Regions from separate parts of the Agrobacterium sp. GW821-FHT02D03 genome, predicted to be linked through region 3. Evidence: predicted binding sites of a transcription regulator. Region 3 holds the regulator's gene; each other region holds the start of a gene.
What was found. The regulator PhoB, encoded in region 3, activates phosphate uptake and scavenging genes when phosphate is short. The targets are predictions, from matches to a motif close to TGTCATNNANCTGTCAT.
Positions count from the first base shown of each region.

Region 1 (3,210 bases), 2.6 Mb from region 3:
GCGACGGCATCAAGCTGGCGCCGGACCAGATTCCCTTCGATCTTGCGCTTTCGCGACTGAAAGACCTGCTGGAAGACCCGGCTGTTTTGAAAGTGGCGCAGAACCTCAAATACGATTATCTGCTGGTCAAGCGCCTCGGCATCGTGATGCAGAGCTATGACGACACGATGCTGCTTTCCTACGTGCTGGAAGCCGGCAAAGGCGCGCATGGTATGGATGCGCTTTCCGAGCGCTGGCTTGGCCACAAGCCGATCGCCTACAAGGATGTTGCAGGCTCCGGGAAGTCCGGCGTGACCTTCGACTTCGTCGATATCGACAAGGCAACGGCTTACGCTGCCGAAGATGCCGATGTGACGCTGCGCCTGTGGATGGTGCTGAAACCCCGCCTCGTCGCCGACCGTCTGACCACCGTCTATGAGCGACTGGAACGACCACTGGTGCCGGTACTCGCCCATATGGAAGAGCGCGGCATATCCGTCGACCGGCAAATCCTGTCGCGGCTTTCCGGCGAGCTGGCGCAGAAGGCTGCCGCCTTCGAGGACGAGATTTACGAACTGGCCGGCGAAAAATTCAACATCGGCTCGCCCAAGCAGCTGGGCGATATCCTGTTCGGCAAGATGGGGCTGCCTGGCGGTTCCAAGACGAAGACCGGACAGTGGTCAACCTCCGCCTCCGTGTTGGAAGACCTTGCCGCCGAAGGCATGGAGCTGCCGCGCAAGATCGTTGACTGGCGCCAGCTGACCAAGCTGAAATCCACCTATACGGATGCGCTCCCCGGCTATATCCATGCCGACACCAAGCGCGTCCACACCTCCTATTCGCTGGCATCGACCACGACGGGTCGTCTTTCCTCGTCGGAACCGAACCTTCAGAACATTCCGGTGCGAACGGCGGAAGGCCGCAAGATCAGAACGGCCTTCATTTCCACGCCCGGCAACAAGCTTCTTTCGGCCGACTACAGCCAGATCGAATTGCGTGTGCTGGCGCATGTCGCCGATATCCCGCAGTTGAGAAATGCCTTTGAAAACGGCATCGATATTCATGCGATGACAGCATCGGAGATGTTCGGTGTGCCGGTGGAAGGCATGCCATCGGAAGTGCGTCGCCGCGCCAAGGCGATCAATTTCGGCATCATCTACGGCATTTCGTCTTTCGGTCTTGCCAATCAGCTCAGCATCGGCCGCTCTGAAGCGGGTGAGTACATCAAGAAATACTTCGAGCGCTTCCCCGGCATTCGCGACTATATGGAAAATACCAAGGCCTATGCCCGCGAGCATGGCTATGTCGAGACCATCTTCGGCCGCCGCATTCACTACCCTGAAATCAAGTCGTCCAACCCGTCGGTAAGGGCGTTCAACGAGCGCGCGGCAATCAATGCGCCGATCCAGGGGTCTGCGGCCGATATCATCCGTCGGGCGATGATCCGCATGGAACCGGCACTCGAGCAGGCGAAACTTTCCGCCCGCATGCTGCTTCAGGTGCATGACGAACTGATTTTTGAGGTCGAAGACAGCGAAATCGAAAAGACGCTGCCTGTGGTCGTCTCCATCATGGAAAACGCTGCCATGCCGGCCATCGACATGAGGGTGCCGCTGCAGGTGGATGCCCGGGCCGCCAGCAACTGGGACGAGGCTCACTAAAGCGCCGTGCGTCCTATTATGGGACGCACAAAAGACGCTTTACCTGTTTGAATCGACGCAACGTGCTTTCCGAAAATCGGGTCCGATTTTCGGGCCGATGCTGTAACATTTCGAATGTCATGTGCCTGTCGCCCATGAGGCGTAGGGGAAGGCTTCTATCAAGGAGCCCTCCCATGCACGCCCCGTTCGTTTCGCCACAACTTTCCGCCTTCTCGACCACCCATCACACTGCACCACCCCGACATCTGGGAACGCGCTATTCTCCCGAGGGAGAATTTCTGCCTGAGCCGGGCAACACGGTCGTCTGCCATCTGGTCGAAGGTTCGCCGTCTCAACAGGCGATCATTGCCGCCCTTCAGCGGCTTCTCGATATGCCCGAGTCTTCGACCCACCTCGCCTTCACACCCGTCTCCAGCCTGCACATGACGGTGTTTCAGGGCATCATCGAGCATCGCCGCGCTTGGCCTTACTGGCCGAAGGAGATGCCGGAAGACAGCACGATCGACGCGATGACGGCGTTTTACCGTGAGCGCCTCGCAGAATTTCTTAAGCTGCCAGCCTTCAATATGCAGGCAACATCGGTCACGCCGCTCGGCCTGATCCTGAAAGGGGTAACCGAGGTGGATGACAGGATCATCGCTGCATGGCGTGACGCCTTTGCCGAGGCCTTCGGTTATCGTCATCCCGATCACGAGACTTACGAATTCCACATTACATTTGCCTATGCCCGCCGTTGGTTCGAGCCGGAGTGCCTGCCACGCTGGCAGGCGATGCTGGATGACTGCCTTGAAAAATTGCGTGCGTCAGCGCCGGTCATCGAAATGCGCCCGCCAGCCTTCTGTGCATTTGCCGACATGAACCACTTTGAGGAGTTGCTTGTCTTCGATCCCATCTGATATGGATGGGTCGGACGGATGCCGATTTTCGATTGCGTCGGTATCTCGCGAAAAAATGTGCGTCGGGGCTGGTCAAAGCCCCGCAGGGCATGTATAAGCGCGCCAAATTTCCGATATCGAGACATGCGACATTCGGCCTATGGTTCTGGCCGGTTCCCGTGTTTCGCCGCTTCAGTGGAGTAACACAAATGGCAGTTCCTAAAAGAAAAACGAGCCCGTCCAAGCGCGGTATGCGCCGTTCGGCAGACGCCCTCAAGGCAGCAACCTACGTCGAAGACAAGAACTCCGGCGAACTGCGTCGCCCGCACCACATCGACCTGAAGACAGGCATGTATCGCGGCCGTCAGGTTCTGACGCCGAAGGAAAGCGCATAATCAGCGCTTCTTGATGCGATTGCATGACGAACGAGCCGGCCTTTGGGTCGGCTTTTTTGTTGCCTTCTCCTGCCGTCGCAATGCCGCTTGGAAAAAAACGAACCCGCACATACTATCCTCAGCAGGAGGACGGTTTTTTTACAGCATGTCGCGCAAAAGTGGTCACCGGTTTTGCGGCAACGACACGCGACAGAAAAAACCGTCAGGTGGAGGGGTTCGAGTGAGATATCGGTGGGTTGGCATCCTTTTGCTTTGCCTTGGTCTGTGCGGCTTTGCCTTCACCAAGGGACGGGAACTGCT
Region 1 is NZ_JBWKVN010000001.1:113,023-116,232, forward strand. Features, by position in the region: gene polA (DNA polymerase I) at 1-1,640, shown strand, start outside; gene AC07U5_RS00550 (DUF1868 domain-containing protein) at 1,814-2,536, shown strand; gene rpmF (50S ribosomal protein L32) at 2,725-2,910, shown strand; gene AC07U5_RS00560 (hypothetical protein) at 2,934-3,134, shown strand; gene AC07U5_RS00565 (sensor histidine kinase) at 3,131-3,210, shown strand, end outside.
Region 1: the regulator PhoB is predicted to act here: its motif matches at 1,756-1,772, upstream of AC07U5_RS00550 (DUF1868 domain-containing protein).

Region 2 (3,210 bases), 910 kb from region 3:
TCCTCAAATCCGAAATGCTTGTAGACCTCACGACGATTCCAGAACCATTCCTGGAATGGGTGGACGGCGACTGCGGAATATCCCTCCGAGCGAAAGAAGGTCGCAAGCGAAGGAACAGGGCGGCGCACATATTGCTGATAGGGAATGCTGCCATAGGGCAGGAACGCATTGCTGAAGCCGGTCAGCGCTTCGAATTCGACATTTGCCGTCATGCCGCCAAACTCGGGCGAAAACACATGGCCTGACTGCATGGCGCGGATGCGCGGCATCGGATCTTTCGAGAGCGTGACATTCTCCAGACGCGTCGGATCCCACAGCGATTCGCTCATGATCATGATGACATCGGGACGCTTGGAATGGTTGACCGCGAAGGCGGAACTGTCGGACGCAATGTCCGCGATCGTCGCCTCGCCATAGCCATAAGGTGCTGTCACTTTCGCCATCGGGATATTGAAGGCGAAGGCCATGAGGAAACCGTTATGGCGATAGTTTTCCTTTTGATCCCACATCATCGGAATGATGTTGAGGCGGTCTCTGATCCAGGAATAGCTGGAATATTCCATCATGGAGCCAAAGCTGACGAAGAGTGGAACGGCAAGCGCCAGTCTCCAAATTCTAGCTTTGAACGACATCACAGGCATGGCACGCCGCGAAAGGCGCCACAGCATCACAATGGCAAACGCAGAGAGCGAAAGTGCAACCCCAACGGCGAGTGCGGTCACGGGCTGAGCCTTCAGCATGGCAGGCAAAAGCTGAAGGATCTGGCGGCCGAACAGCAGGTCGGAAGGATAGAGCGGATCGGAAAGGTAAAGCTGCTTCTGGCTCGAGATGAAAGCCGGCAGGATCATTAGCGGGACGGCAACCAGAAGCGACTGGTAATGACGCCCGAAGACGGCATCAAGCGCCATGAGGCCGATGAAGACTGCTACGACCGTCGTCAGCCCAGGTCGTGCAGGTGACAGCAAAAAGGAGCCGACATCATGCAAGGTGCCGCGCGCGATCCATTCCATGCAGACGACGAGCAGCACCGCTGCGAGGACCAGATTGGCCAGCATTTGTGCATCGTTTGCGAGGCGGGCAGGGGACCGTGTCCACGGCTTTGAAAGGACGAGCTTCATCCTTTCGGTAACCGTTGTTCTAGGTACCGATTTCGTCACGTTTCTACTCCGGCAGTCTCGAAAGCAGGTGTGAATCACCTGTCATATAAGCGTCATCTAACTGTCACATGCGCGCAATGAACGCGACATGAACTATGCAAAATTCACAGGTCTCGAGGATAACCATCGCGTGAGCCGTTTATTTCGCGCATGCACCCGCCGGAACCTTCTTGACTGGCCATTGTTTTGAAACAATTTATGCGGCGCGTTGCACTGTAAGAGCCGGCACGATATTGAGGAAGGCATGAGCACAGCACAGACCATTCCCCACACGTTCCGGATTGCGGTTGGACAATTCAACCCGACCGTCGGCGATGTCGCAGGCAACCTTGCCAAAGCGCGCGAGGCAAGAGCCGATGCGGCAGCGCAAGGCGCCGATCTTCTTCTGCTGACGGAGCTTTTCATCTCCGGCTACCCGCCAGAAGATCTGGTGTTGAAACCGGCATTTTTGAAGTCCTGCCTCAAGGCAGTGGAGGAGTTGGCCGCGGAGACCGCGGATGGCGGGCCGGGCGTCGTTATCGGCTTCCCGCGCCAGGGCGAAAAGGGCAGGCACAATTCGGTAGCTCTGCTCGATGGCGGTAAGATCGTCGCGTTGCGCGACAAGGTGGACCTGCCGAATTACGGCGAGTTCGACGAAAAGCGCGTCTTTAGCGAAGGCTCTATCTCCGGCCCCTATAATTTTAGGGGCATTCGCATCGGCATTCCGATTTGCGAAGAAATCTGGAACGATTTCGGCGTGTGCGAGACGCTGGCCGAGGCCGGCGCCGAAATTTTGCTGGTGCCCAATGGCTCGCCCTATTATCGCGGCAAGGTCGATGTCCGTCATCAGGTCGCCCTCCGCCAGGTCATTGAAAGTGGCCTGCCTCTGGTCTTTGTCAACCAACTCGGCGGCCAGGATGAACTGGTGTTCGACGGCGCGAGCTTCGGTTTCAATGCCGACAAGACGCTGGCCTTCCAGATGAGCCAGTTCGAAGCAACGTTGGCGGTCACGGACTGGAAACGCACGGAGAATGGCTGGCACTGCAGCCATGGTCCGGTTTCCCATATTCCCGAAGGCGAGGAGGCCGATTACCGGGCCTGCATGCTGGGCTTCCGCGACTACGTCAACAAGAATGGCTTCAAGAGCGTCGTTCTCGGCCTTTCCGGCGGCATCGACTCGGCCATCTGCGCAGCAATCGCGGTTGATGCGCTGGGCGAGGAGCGGGTGCGCTGCATCATGCTGCCCTACCGCTATACCTCGGAAGAATCGCTGAAGGACGCCGCCGATTGCGCCAGGGCGCTCGGCTGCCGTTATGACATCGTTCCGATTGCCGAACCTGTCGATGGCTTCATGACGGCGCTGTCGGATCTGTTCGAAGGAACGGAAGAGGGCATCACCGAGGAAAACCTGCAGAGCCGTGCGCGCGGCACGATCCTGATGGGCGTTTCCAACAAGTTTGGTTCGATGGTGGTAACCACCGGCAACAAGTCGGAAATGTCCGTCGGCTATGCCACGCTCTATGGCGATATGAATGGCGGCTTCAACCCCATCAAGGACCTCTACAAGATGCAGGTCTATGCCATCTCCAGATGGCGCAACGCCCACGTGCCGCCCGGCGCGCTTGGGCCTTCGGGCGAAGTCATCCCCGCCAACATCATTTCCAAGGCCCCATCCGCGGAATTGCGGCCCAATCAGACCGACCAGGACTCGCTGCCACCCTATCCGGTTCTCGACGATATTCTCGAGTGCCTGGTGGAACAGGAAATGTCCGTCGACGAAATCGTGGCGCGCGGTCACGACGTTGCAACGGTTCATCGCATCGAGCATCTGTTGTACTTGGCCGAATATAAGCGCCGGCAGTCTGCACCTGGCGTGAAGATTACCAAGAAGAACTTCGGTCGCGATCGCAGGTATCCTATTACCAATCGATTCCGCGACAGGTAGGTCCGACGGGTCGGTGGGCAATCGCAGCGGGAGGAACGATGCGAAGTTCAGTCGAGATATTCAATATCCGTACCCGTGAAAATCGGATCGTCTGGCAGACCGAGAAACTGTTCGAAGCGCCGAACTGGT
Region 2 is NZ_JBWKVN010000001.1:1,815,809-1,819,018, reverse strand. Features, by position in the region: gene AC07U5_RS08520 (LTA synthase family protein) at 1-1,118, opposite strand, end outside; gene AC07U5_RS08515 (NAD+ synthase) at 1,402-3,081, shown strand; gene AC07U5_RS08510 (TolB family protein) at 3,120-3,210, shown strand, end outside.
Region 2: the regulator PhoB is predicted to act here: its motif matches at 1,198-1,214, upstream of AC07U5_RS08520 (LTA synthase family protein).

Region 3 (3,210 bases):
CGCAGCGTACCGCCATGTTCCACCTCGGCCACCTGGTTGAGGAGAACGATACGGACAAGATGTTCACCAACCCGGATGACCAGCGCACCCAGGACTATATCATGGGTCGTTTCGGCTGATCCTGCTCTTGCTTGCGCATCCCACCGCGCCTGTCGCTTGAGCCACTAAAAAGGCTTGCGACAGGGCGTTTCGAAACTGGAGACTACGAACATGTCGACACATTCCCACATCATGTCCGCCTATGATGAGGAGCTGAAGTTCCTCAGCCGCCGGATCGCCGAAATGGGCGGCTTGGCCGAGCAGATGTGCGCCGATGCCGTGCGCGCACTCGTCAATTCCGATGCGGCCCTGGCACAAAAGGTCATCTCGGACGATACGATCCTCGATCACGCCGAGCGCGAAATCGGCGACAAGGCGATCGTCACCATTGCCAAGCGCCAGCCGATGGCAGCAGACCTTCGCGAAATCATCGGTTCGCTGCGCATTGCCGCAGACCTGGAGCGCGTCGGCGATCTGGGCAAGAACACCGCCAAGCGCGTCATCGCTGTTGCCGGCACCGGCGTTCCGCGCAAACTGGCGCGTGGCCTTGAGCATCTTTCGGAACTGGCGCTTGTGCAGTTGAAGGAAGTGTTGGACGTCTACTCCACGCGGTCAGCGGAAAAGGCCCAGGCCATCCGCGAGCGCGACGAGGAAATCGACGCGATGTACACCTCGCTCTTCCGCGAGCTTTTGACCTACATGATGGAAGATCCGCGCAACATCACCACCTGCACGCATCTTCTGTTCTGTGCCAAGAACATCGAGCGCGTTGGCGACCACGCCACCAACATCGCCGAGACCATCTACTACATGACCACTGGCAGCCAGCCGGAAGGTGAGCGTCCGAAGGACGATAGTTCCAACACGCTCGGCGCTGTGACCGAGTAAGCGACAGATAGGATCTGGAGCCATGGTGCCAAAAATCGCCGTTGTCGAAGATGAGGAGGCGCTGAGCGTCCTCCTCCGTTACAATCTCGAATCCGAAGGCTATGACGTGGACACCATTCCGCGTGGCGACGAGGCGGAGATTCGCCTTCAGGAGCGCACGCCGGATCTTTTGATCCTCGACTGGATGTTGCCGGGCGTCTCCGGCATCGAGCTTTGCCGTCGCCTGCGCATGCGGCCGGAAACCGAACGTCTGCCGATCATCATGCTGACGGCGCGCGGTGAGGAAAGCGAAAGGGTTCGTGGTCTGGCGACGGGCGCGGACGACTATGTCGTGAAGCCCTTCTCCACGCCGGAACTGATGGCGCGCGTTAAAGCGATGCTGCGCCGCGCCAAGCCGGAGGTCCTGTCCTCGGTGCTGAAATGCGGCGATATCGAGCTCGATCGTGAGACGCACCGTGTCCATCGCAAGAGCCGCGAAGTCCGTCTCGGGCCGACCGAATTCCGCCTGCTGGAATTTCTCATGACCTCGCCAGGTCGTGTGTTTTCCCGTTCCCAGCTTCTCGACGGTGTCTGGGGACATGATATCTATGTGGATGAGCGCACGGTGGACGTCCATGTCGGTCGCCTGCGTAAGGCGCTGAATTTCTCCAGCATGCAGGATGTCATTCGCACCGTTCGGGGCGCCGGCTATTCCATGGAAGCCTGATCGGCCTCGGGAGCGCTTTGCTTGAAGGTACAAGCGCTCCTATTCTCGCCGTGTCAGAGAGGGTAGCCCTTGGCTTCCCGGCGTCAGATCAATGTGGACGGAACGGGATATCGCGCGGCGTCTATCTCGTCCTTAGACAACGGGCTGCGGGTCAGCACCTCAGCATAATTGGCTCGAGTTCGAGCGCCATAGCTCTCCTTGATCGCGCCCATCAGTTCGATCTCCTGGTACATCCAGTTCCAGCGCGAATAGTCGTCCGGGCCGGTCGACTGGCGGTCTGCCTTTTCCCGAACCGCAAGCTCGCGATCGCGCACCACTTCTCCCGCCACGATCGACATCAACTGGAAGGCGGCATCGTCCATGTCCTTGGCTTCCCGACGCCAATATTCCTCTCCGCGCTCCTCGCAGATCAGCCAGTAGCTGCCGCGTCGCCATTCGACGTAAACGGTTCCGTCGCCACGTGCGCGGCGCGGGATTGGCGGGAAGGGCGTGTCGACGGCCCCGGCCCATAGCGCCGAGATATAGTCGTGCAGTGTGTCGATCGCGTCCATGATGATAGTCTGGGCGCGATTATTGCTGCAGGCAAGCTTGGATTATTTGGCAAAGCTGGAGACCGCCCAATAAAAAAGCGGACCGAAGCCCGCTTTCTGAATTGGTTCTGAGACAGACCTTACGCCTTGCGGCGTTCGCTGACCGGCTGGTAGGCCATCTTCGCGTGGAACTTGCAGTAGGGCGAGGCTTCAGACGCCTCGCAGCCGCAGAAATGGAAGTCGTCCTTGAGCGGGTCGCCCACCGGCCACTTGCAGGTGCGCTCGGTCAGTTCCGTCAGCGTCAGGCGACGCGAGATCGGGATAACGACATTGTTGGAAGAACGAACATATTCCATGGGCTCGACGGTGTCGATGTCCATGTCTTCCTTGAAAGCGAGGGCACCAGAGCTACGGGCCGGTGCTGGACGGCTGGTCGCAGCGCGGGCCGGAGCCGCATAGCTTGCCGGACGCGGCGCTGCTGCGGGACGCTTGGGCGCAGGACGCGACGTGGCGACCGTGCCGCCGGCCTTGGCGCGACCTGGCAGGTTGAGGCGGTGAACCTTGCCGATGACGGCATTGCGGCTCACACCGCCTAGTTGTGCTGCGATCTGGCTTGCGCTAAGCCCTTCGGACCATAATCTCTTGAGCTTTTCTACTCGTTCGTCCGTCCAGTTCATGCCGCTTCTCCGCTCGTCGCGTTGTTTTCGGGCAGAATCCACCTACTATGCCATGGAGTGAACCACGCGCAGGCCATTCGCCAGATTGTAGGTGACTAGTTCCGCCGCATTGCAGTCTAGTAATTGACGGTTAACCTAATCGTCGGTTGACTCCGTGACAAGAGTCGCAGGAATCATCTGGAATCGATTTTCCGGTTTTCCCCAACTTGCTTCCCCTGTGAGTCAGAAAGGCAACACCTCGGGCCTGCGCGGCAAGCACCTACCAAGGCTTGTAACTGCCCGGAAGTGCCGAGATTTGTTGACATTAGGCGGGGAAGTGACAATAGTGCTCTCGCAATGAAGACAGCATGCAGGCCGCCGCGAGGCGGCA
Region 3 is NZ_JBWKVN010000001.1:2,725,756-2,728,965, reverse strand. Features, by position in the region: gene pstB (phosphate ABC transporter ATP-binding protein PstB) at 1-119, shown strand, start outside; gene phoU (phosphate signaling complex protein PhoU) at 211-927, shown strand; gene phoB (phosphate regulon transcriptional regulator PhoB) at 950-1,633, shown strand; gene AC07U5_RS12965 (Imm63 family immunity protein) at 1,717-2,184, opposite strand; gene AC07U5_RS12960 (GcrA family cell cycle regulator) at 2,304-2,840, opposite strand.

Region 4 (3,210 bases), 580 kb from region 3:
CATCCGGGAAGGGGGCATCCGGATGCTGGATGCCGACGAAGTGGGTGCGCTTGTCGGCCGACCATGTCTGGCCGGTCACTTCCGAACCCTTTGGCGCCGTCAGGAAACGCTCGATGCGGCCGGTAACCGGGTCGCCCGCCAGCATCTGGTTGTTGCCCTGACCGGCAAACTGGCCTTCATTGCTGTCTTCGCCATCGGTCTGGATCCAGAGAAGGCCGGTGGAGTCGAACATCATGCCGTCCGGCGAGTTGAACATGTTGCCGGAGTTGATGTTGGAGGAGCCCGCATAGGCGTCCTTGTGCACATCCGGATTACCGGCCATGCAGAAGAGATCCCACTTGAACTTGCCGTCGGCGTGATCGTCATTGGCAGGATACCAGCGAACGATCTGGCCATATTCGTTCTTCTCGCGTGGGTTGGCGGCGTTGATAGCCATGACATCGCCACCGGCATTGGTGCGCATCTTGCCGTCCTTTACTTCGCCGCGGCGGCTGTTGTTGGTCAGCGCGCAATAGGCTTCGATGGCGACGGGGTTGATTGCGACCCATTCCGGGCGATCCATGGTCGTGGCGCCGACCTTGGAGGCTGCCTGGCGCGTAAAGACGGAGATTTCATCCGGCTTCATTCCGGTCGATTCCGGCGTCAGAGCCACCCACTCGCCATTGCCGTCATCGGTAAACTTCGCCACGTAAAGCGTGCCTTCGTCCAAAAGTTTCGAGGTGTCACCGCCTGGCACGTAGATGCCATTGGAGACGAACTTGTAGAGGAACTCGCCGCGCTCATCGTCGCCCATGTAAACCACGACACGGCCATCGCGCGCTATGACCACGGCAGCATTTTCATGCTTGATGCGGCCAAGTGCGGTGCGCTTGATCGGCGTGGAAGACGCGTTGGACGGATCGATCTCCACGACATAGCCAGCACGACGCGGCTCGTTCGGGTGCTTCGACACATCGAAACGCTCGTCGAATTTCTCGTAACCGTAGCGTGTCTCGGCGGCGATGCCGTAGCGCTTGTAGTCATCCGGCATTTTGAAGTTGGCATCGGTGGAGCCGAAATAGCCGTTGAAGTTTTCTTCGCAGGTCAGATAGGTGCCCCAAGGCGTGCGACCGGCGCCGCAATTGTTGAAGGTGCCAAGACAGTCGACACCCTTCGGGTCGGCTGCTGTCTTGACGAGATCGGAGCCAGCAGCGGGGCCCGAAAGCTTCATCGGTGTGTTGTGGTGAATACGGCGGTTGAACGGGCTATCGACGACGATCTCCCAGCCATCCTTGCCTTCCGCCACTTCCATGACAGTCACGCCCTGCATGTGCTGAAGGATCTTCACCTCATCCAGATTGGCGGGCATGCCTTTTTCGCGGTGGGGGAGGTTGGTTTCGTTGTTCACATATTCGTGGTTCACGGCGATCAACTGATGGCTACCCACCACGAAGAGTTCCATGCCGTCGGTATTCTCGCCGAAGACCTTATCGGAGTTCTCCAGGCTGACGCCCTTCGCGGGGTCGATATCCGGCACGTTCGGAAAGAGTGGCTGCCCCCACTTGGCAAGCGGTTTCCAGCTATAACCCTCCGGCACATGAACGGTGTGATCAGTCGCCGCTTGCACCGGCTTGAACGGGAAGCGGGAGGCTGCGTCCTGTGCCTGAGCGGACGTGGACGTCGCGAGATTGCCCAGCGTACCGAGAGCCGCGGCGGCAGACCCAAAGGCGAGCACACCGCCAAGGAAGCCGCGGCGCGAAATGGCGGATTCGACGACGCGGTCGAAATCCGTCACGGCTGGGGGCGGATTTTGCAGCTCGTCCCACTCGTCCCAGCTTAGCTTGCTTGTGTCGATATTGGTCATGGCGCTCTCCATTGTCGTCGTTTCGAACAATTCTAGAGAGGGCAACTAAAGCGGGTTTATCACAGCGATATGACAGACCCGCAGAGACGAAACGTCTTAGGGTTGTATCGGCCCTCCCTTTTAAGTCTCCGCGCTGGGCAGGTGACTGAGCGGCAAAGGGCCTTCAGATTTGACCGTCTGGATGGCAAAATTGCTGCGAATGTCACTGACGCTTGGAAGTTTCAGCAGGCGGTCCACCAGCAACCGTTCATAAGCTGCGAGATCGGGCACGACGACCTGCAAGAGAAAATCAGCCTCGCCGGAGACAAGATGGCATGAAATGACATCTGGCAGGACGGAGACCGCCTCTCTGAAGGCGGCGGCAGAAGCGTCCTGATGGCGCTCGATTTTGACGCTAACGAAAACCGTCAACCCAAGACTGAGGCCGACGCGGTCTAGGCTCGCATGATAACCCCGAATGACGCCTGCCTTCTCCAGCGCACGAACCCGCCGCAGACAGGGAGATGGCGACAATCCAACCTCTTCGGCAAGCTCGACATTGGTCAGACGCGCATCCCGCTGCAGCGCGGTGAGAATTCGGCGGTCAATCGCATCAAGTTTAAGATTTGGCATAAACCACCACAAATCGATCTATTATTGGCACAAACGGTGCTTCAACGTCATACCTACTGATACAGTTCGCAAGGACACGCCTCAAGTCCCTGATCTAGTTTGCGCCGACCATTATCTTGAGGCTTGACCATGAGCGAGTTCATTCTGTTCGTCGGCGCGCTGGTCGTCGTCTATCTGTTGCCGGGGCCAGACATGGTGCTTGTCCTGCAAACCGGTGCGAGTGCAGGGCGCGGTCCAGCTATCGCAACAGGCGCAGGTTTGGCGCTTGCAAGAGCCGCCCATGTGGCGTTCGCCGGCTTGGGGCTGGCGGCCTTGTTGACGACGAGCCCAATGGCATTCGAAGTGGTGCGCTTTGTCGGTTCCGCCTATCTTCTCTGGCTTGGTCTGGAGATTCTGAGATCGGAATATAGTGGAGATGACGCGATTCGGATCAACGGTCCGAAACAACCGTCCTCGCACGGCACGGCACTGTGGCGGGGCTTTCTCACCAATATTCTAAATCCGAAGGCGCTGCTGTTCTGCTCTGTCTTGCTGCCACAGTTCATTGTACCGGGCGAGCAGGGGCTGGGCGTTCAGTTTCTGATGCTGGGAATGACGTTGGTGGTTGTCGGCCTTGCCTTCGACCTGACCTATGCGACCGTCGGCTCGTTGCTGAGCGGCTGGATGTCGAGACGTCCACTTGCCCAGCGCGCGCAGAGCTGGACTTTCGCCGCCCTATTGATCGGGTTCGCACTTCGGCTGGTTCTCATGCCTCA
Region 4 is NZ_JBWKVN010000001.1:2,144,529-2,147,738, reverse strand. Features, by position in the region: gene AC07U5_RS10220 (PhoX family protein) at 1-1,843, opposite strand, end outside; gene AC07U5_RS10215 (Lrp/AsnC family transcriptional regulator) at 1,964-2,455, opposite strand; gene AC07U5_RS10210 (LysE family translocator) at 2,585-3,210, shown strand, end outside.
Region 4: the regulator PhoB is predicted to act here: its motif matches at 1,902-1,918, upstream of AC07U5_RS10220 (PhoX family protein).